DNA from 2 places in the Halobacillus naozhouensis genome. Region 2 is predicted to be linked to the other one. Evidence: riboswitches for the same ligand, from Rfam matches in the RefSeq annotation. Region 2 holds a riboswitch; the other holds the start of a gene.
The links. A riboswitch is a leader RNA that binds a small molecule or an ion and turns the genes downstream of it on or off. The one in region 2 is predicted to bind lysine.

Region 1 (3,562 bases), 1.4 Mb from region 2:
TCATATCCTGGATCGTATTCGATTCTCCGAAGTAATTCTCCACTTGATTAATTTGTGCTTCAGTAAGAAATACGCCGTTTGTCGTCCAGGATTTTATATTTGAAATAAATTGATTAATCTGTTCAATGGATTGCTCAGGAGATCCTAACTTTGATGAACTTGCTTCATCAAGATTTCTCAATTCAGTGACGGTCTCCTCATTTTGCCGTTTTGCGCGATAGATGGCTTGATCTAACCTGGGAGTAGATAGACTTATAGGGTCAATTAAATCCCCCACCGCTTCATAATGATTACGTATATCATGAACAATGTCATGAGTCATGTTCTCTAACTTATTCAACCCATGTTCAACATCTTGTTCAATAAAGTCTTCTCTTATCAGCCCATCATGACTTTCATATTCCCTAATGGAGCTTTGGATCTTCCTAAGCACGTCCGTATATTGGTGCAGGAATTGATTAAAAAGGATAATGGCCGGAAAGTGCAGGGTAATGAAATGTTCTTTTATGGCTTCTCCACCCTCTCCTTTAAGGGCATCGCCTAAATCAATGATCTTATTCATTTCATCTCTTAGCGTAAGAACTTGTTCCTTTTCCTGTTCCTTTTTTTGAATGACTTGTTCCAGCCCCTGAATCACTTCAGATACGTTCAATACTTTCATCCGGTCGCTCTCCCTCACTTCGATCTAGTTACGCATCAACAAATCTATTATTTTTCTTTCATCTGCTGAGCCAGTCTTTGTTCAGTCTGAACCAAGGTTTCAATACTAGAAGAGATATCATCTTCTACTTTTATCAGAGTTGTTTTATAAGTGTCTAACGTTTGATAATATTTATCTTCGATGGCGTGTATTCTTTCGATGAAGTTAAGGATAGATGTAGGAAACTGGGGTTCGGGATTAGTCGTATTTAAATCATTAGTTCTTTCCTTTAGACGCTTTAAAACGGGTTCAACTTCATTAGGTTTAACTTTTATTTCGGGCACCTTATATCACCACCGTTAATTGTTATTCATGGAATCTATCTGACTTTGTTTCGACTCCAGCGAATGAGAAAGGCTTGCATTCACATTCTGCAAGCGTGAAATTTCACTCGTTATCCTTTCCAGAAGAGATTCTACTCTTCCGTTTATTATGTTTGTATAAGCCTGCTCAATATCACTTCGAATGTTCAAGAACTCTGTGGAATGCTTGCCAGTCCATGTTCCCGGAGATAATTCTGGTTCAAATACAAGCCTTTTTTGGATCGCTAGTTCATCCTGTTCATTTAAAATGTTAAATTTAGCCTGTTCCAACCTGCTGATATCTTCCATATTGGATTGCATTCTATTATGAAGCGACCAAATATCGCTCGTTAAAGATCTGATTAGGTACTCATTTTCTACCACTTTATTCGCCTCTCTTGGTTATAAAGTATTGTCACCAAAACATTTTTTGGAAAATTACCCATATAAGTATTAATTATACGGTGAATGATAACCCCCGTAAATTGACTTCTTAGAATTTAAATCCTTTGCACTATTTAACCATAAGCGAGCAGCGTTAAGCAGGAAATCAGGACCATGATTATTGACCCCATCATAACCTTTACTTCATCCCGACATCTTGAAGCACTTCTTGAGTTTGTCCCTTTGGCATGAACTATGTTATGAAATTCAGCCAACATTCAATGTCATGGTTAGGCTAATTTTTGTTAAAAAAGTTTTCTTAACCTCTTGTAGGGAAAGGTTATTTTTGTTATAGTACACTCAATTAAATAATTTTCTTATTTCAATATATTTTGAAGTAAGGATAGAGGTGCAAAGACCATCAGTACACAATATAAGGGGAATGAGACCCTGTGACCATTGTGAAAAGGGGGCTTTGCCGAAGCGGAGGGAATCTCATTGTCTTGAAGCTGGTTCTGCTATTGAATAAATACGGGACTGTCATATAGGAAACTATATGGAGGGCTATCTTACGCGCAGGAACGATTTTTCTAAAAATATGTTTCTACGGCAACAACGAGCCCTCTCGTTGTTGCTTTTTTGCGTTTACTTCTGTGTAGGCCCAGACACCTCCATATCTCAAATTTACAAAAAGGGTGTGACAAGATGAATTTTGGGCAAGTTTTAACTGCAATGGTTACCCCATTTGATCAAAATGGTGAAATTGATTTTAACGCAACGAGAACTTTGATCAACCATTTAATAGCAAATGGAACGGACGGATTAGTAGTAGGTGGCACGACTGGGGAGTCACCGACATTAACAGCAGAAGAGAAATTAGACCTATTCAAATTCGTTGTACAGGCTGCTGATGGAAGGGTCCCTGTAATCGCTGGAACTGGCTCTAACAACACGAACGCTTCTATCAGCTTAACAAAACAGGCTGAACTAACCGGTGTCGATGGGATTATGCTCGTGACTCCATATTACAACAAACCATCTCAAGAAGGTTTATTTCAACATTTCACCACCATTGCTCATTCCACATCGCTGCCGATTATGCTTTATAACATCCCAGGAAGAAGTGTAGTGAACATGGCACCTGAGACGATCATACGCCTTAGCAAGGTTCAAAATATTGTATCGGTCAAAGAATCAAGCGGTGACTTAGATGCTGTGTCAGAAATCATTACTGAAACAGCCGATGATTTTACAGTTTATAGTGGTGATGATGGGATGACCTTACCAGTGATGTCCGTTGGTGGAGCCGGGGTTGTTTCCGTCGCTTCTCACATTATCGGAAATGAAATGCAGCATATGGTGACGAGCTTCCTGAATGGTCAGGTTAAAGAAGCTGCCGCAGCTCACCGAACCCTGCTGCCTGTTATGAATGCATTATTTGCGGCACCGAGCCCATCTCCTGTAAAAGCTGCCTTAAATATGAGGGGAATCCAAGTGGGAGATGTCCGTTTACCAATGCTTCCGTTAACGAAAGAAGAAAAAGATACACTCCAAAAAACCCTCCCGCCAAATAAAATAGAAGCAGTAGGATAAACTAGTCAAAAGTTCACTTTAGGGAAGCTCCTAATGTGAATTTTTTTTGTGAAAAAACCTGCACTGCATAGCCTATAAAATTTTATAGAGGTAGAATAAAATCTTCATAGAAGGGTATGAATCATAATAGAAAAGAAACGTAATTTAGAAAGAAAACGGAGGAGATTTTAGTGAACCGTGGAATCGTGACAGCTCTCTCAGCAATTGGAATCGCACAAGGGCTCAAAATACTTACACATAAAAACGTAACTGGAAAATGGGAGTGGAAACCGATCTTTCAAACCGGTGGCATGCCAAGTTCTCACTCTGCAGGGGTTGCTTCACTCGCTACTTATGTAGCGGCCAATCGTGGAACGAGACATATCGAAACCGCTTTAGCAGTCGTGTTCGGATCCATTGTTATGTATGATGCACAGGGGATTAGACGCCATACTGGTGAAATTGCCCAGCTGGTGAATGATCTCGAAGAGCATTTCGAGGCTATTTCCGGTGATTTCCCCAGCTTAGAATATGTGAAGCAGGAACATGAATTAAAAGAAGTCCTGGGGCATCAGCCAGCCGAAGTGCTAGCAGGTGGGCTGTT
Region 2 (3,562 bases):
CCCATATTAATTGTCCTGTATAACCTAACAGTAAATAGCCAACTCCTGCAGCTAATGCAGCTATAAAGGCGTAAGGCAATTGTGTTAGTACATGATCGATATGGTTGGAGCCAGCACCTGTTGAAGACAGGATCGTCGTGTCCGAAATAGGTGAGCAGTGATCTCCAAATACAGAACCTGCCAGCACAGCAGATAAAGCAGGTATGACCAGGCTCACATCAATCCCCGCAGCAATCTGGCCTGCTATCGGCAGCATGATACCAAACGTACCCCATGATGTCCCTGTAGCTAAAGCCATGAATCCTGCCACAATGAAAATTAGAAATGGAAGTAAAGATACGCTAATTGACGCCTGGTTCACAAAACTGACCAGATACTCTCCTGTCCCAAGCTGATTGATTATATCTCCGATCATCCAGGCGAAAAGGAGAATATACACGGCAGGCAACATCGCCTTTATTCCTTCCACAAATACATGATTCATACCTGATTTAGGTTCAGGCTGCTTAATATAAAGGAATAGTGCCAAAATTACTGATAATAATCCACCTATAAATAATGAAATGTTTACATTTGTATTAGCAAATATACTTAATAAGTCCACGGACGCTGGTGAATTTCTTATACCGGTTATCATCATGGACGTAACTGTACCCACAATTAATACTGCAATCGGCCAAATAAGATGAGACATCTTTCCATGATTATGCTCTGAAAATTCATCATTTAAATCCCCGGGAACATCATCTTTTCTTTCAGGGTCAATGAGTTCACCTGTTTGAACCGCCCTGCGTTCGTGCTTACGCATCGGGCCAATGTCTACTTTCATAAATACGGTAAGAAAAACAAGAAGTAATGCTGCAAAAACATAGAAGTTGTAAGGAATCATTCTGACGAAAGCTTCAAACGCTTGATAATTGGCAATTTCGTTTGCAGCTAGAATACTTCCGATTGTTCCGATAATATAAGCGCCCCAGCTTGAAATGGGCGAAATCACAGTTACCGGTGCCGATGTTGAGTCTATATAGTATGCCAGCTTGGCCCTGGAAATTTTGTGGCGGTCTGTAACAGGCCTGGCCACCTGGCCAACAGCAAGGGCATTAAAATAATCATCAATAAAAATAATAATTCCTAACAAGACAGGAACAAGCTTTGCCCCTTTTCGAGTTTTAATACGGTTCACAGCCCATTTACCAAAGGCTCTGCTGCTTCCAGAGGCTGTCATAAAGGCTGTAGCAATTCCGAGTAATAGTAAAAATGCTAATAAATAAATATTGCCTGTATTGAGAGCCCCTTCGCTATAAAAAATCGTAGCGAAAACGCTCCAAATCAATTGGATTCCTTCCACAATATTTAATTGTGTCAACATAAATGCTCCGACAAGGATGCCTGCAGCTAGTGATAATATGACTTTTCTCGTTACAATTACAAGCCCAAGCATTAGCAATGGTGGAATTAATGAGTAAATGGTTCCTTCCAAGATCGTCCCCTCCGTTATCTTAAGATGGTCTTTCGGTGCCTGCGGGGTTCCACTGGAGATAAAAATTGAGGAATATAAAATAGCAATAAAAACACAAAAAAGACAATGATAGAAAATAATCTACCATTGCCCTATTAGCAACTTGATTATCCTCCATTTCGATCAGTAGCGCCCCATACACCAAGAAAAGCATGCACGAGAGTGTATTTCTTATTCAGATATACACCAGATTAAAGCAGATTGACAGCTACATTAAACTTCGGCAGGACTCCCCTTTCTTCGTGTGATCATCGTTGTCATTCTCCCACAGAATACTAATAAAGCCTGCGCCTCTACCTCACCGATCTGATAAGGTCACGCATATTTAGTTCCTACACAGTTTATCAGGAACTTACCTTTATTGCAAGGGGTCCATTGGGATAGAGAAGGTTGGAGACTCATTGTTCCCGTCTTCATTATAAAATTCAGGCACTTCACCCATAACCATGCGAGTATCTATCGGAATTTTATTGGATACTACCGTAGGTTCTGAAGAAAAAGGGATGACCACTCGCAAGCTAACTTTATAATGAATCCATAATTGAAAATGTGCAGAGTTAATTCCATATTCGGTAATTTCATTTTTAAATTGTGTTTGAACATCTCCAATCACCTGTAACTGAACTGGTACCTCAGGCCCCAAGTTTGATAGAAGTGTGTTGTTTGTTGCCAGTCCTATTGGTACTCGAATTAAAGTCACTGGTTCTACACTCGGATCCCCTTCTTGCGGCTCAAGATCCGCTTCTAATGTTACATCCATGGGCAGATCATTTTGTTCCATTCGTCTAAGAAAATGCTGTACTCTAATAGTGGTATCCCTTAAAGCTTTGTTCACAACGAGAGAATTCCAGCCCATTGAAACTATGTTTCCTTCATCATCTTTTTCAATCTCCACCAAGTCGTCGTAATTTATACCCTCGGAGATTTGCCTGCTGACCGCTTCGTTAATAGCAACCCTCGCCAATTGATGGGCTTTAGTATTTGCAATATCTTGTATGGCTGGTGTGATTCCTTTGTCAATTAGCCACAGGCATGAACCAGTGATGATCAGAAAACAAATAAATGTAATAAGGATCCTCTTCCCGATTGAGGGTGGATTCGCTTTCTTTTTTCTCATAAAACAACCCCTCCTGCACTATCTATATGTCGGTGAGGAGGGGTTTAAGCATCCTGTTAGAAAGTTGTTTCACATTTTGTGATCCATGCTTCTGATAGCAAGTTAGAAGTTAGCACCTCTGTTCTCATTACACAATGACCGTAGAGACTGTGCAAGAACATCGCGCAGCAGCTCTGGCATATAATATCTTTTATTTTTAGCATAGGCGATCTCAGGAAAAAGTCTGCCAAACGTAAACGTGTCAGCAGTGGCCAGTGTATAAGCTCTCTCCTGGTCAATCGCCTTGCCGTTCATACGCACATCACGGACGTGGAATTCACCATCAGAACCTTCTTCGGTTTCTATTTCCACCCCTGAAAACACCATTTTACCAATCACCTCTCCTCTAAACCCTAAGCCTTTCAAACGAATTTCCGTCAGTTTTTTTGTATGAGCAACACGTATCACTTCCAATAGTTCGTCACCAAAAAGCTCAACTTTACATGGATTCATTGGGTGAGGGCAAATTCTATGAATGTCCTCCAGCGTAATTTCCCCAGGATGAATATGGTCCAATAATACACCCGAATTCAGCATAGCAAGATCTGCATCAGTCCAATCCTGCATACCTTTGGTAAACTGTTTCATAAGCGGTGTTTCCTTGAACCAGGCAACTTTTAAAGGCCGCTCGATGCTCGCTAAAGGGGTTTGCAAATGTTCAATTGCATGGCGTCTCTTATCTTCTACCTGACTCGTCACTATGTTATCTTTCTTCATATGTTCTGTAGGGACAGCGTAAGCTTCCTTGTTACTTATCGAATGCGTTTCATGATCCCATTCAATTAACACTTCACCTAAATGAGTTCCGTGCTTACCAACGGCTGTTAGAAGGGATTCATTCGTTATCTCACCATTTTGAAAGAGGTGATGCGTATGTCCTCCTATAA

Region 1: another riboswitch for lysine. It lies ahead of dapA (4-hydroxy-tetrahydrodipicolinate synthase); the one in region 2 lies ahead of P9989_RS14610 (Na+/H+ antiporter NhaC family protein).

Annotation. Positions count from the first base shown of each region.
Region 1 is NZ_CP121671.1:4,159,534-4,163,095, forward strand. Features, by position in the region: gene P9989_RS21135 (LXG domain-containing protein) at 1-661, opposite strand, end outside; gene P9989_RS21140 (YwqI/YxiC family protein) at 709-984, opposite strand; gene P9989_RS21145 (YwqH-like family protein) at 1,000-1,386, opposite strand; lysine riboswitch at 1,783-1,961, shown strand; gene dapA (4-hydroxy-tetrahydrodipicolinate synthase) at 2,092-2,979, shown strand; gene P9989_RS21155 (divergent PAP2 family protein) at 3,150-3,562, shown strand, end outside.
Region 2 is NZ_CP121671.1:2,785,864-2,789,425, forward strand. Features, by position in the region: gene P9989_RS14610 (Na+/H+ antiporter NhaC family protein) at 1-1,480, opposite strand, end outside; lysine riboswitch at 1,639-1,823, opposite strand; gene yunB (sporulation protein YunB) at 1,878-2,636, opposite strand; gene P9989_RS14620 (bifunctional metallophosphatase/5'-nucleotidase) at 2,739-3,562, opposite strand, start outside.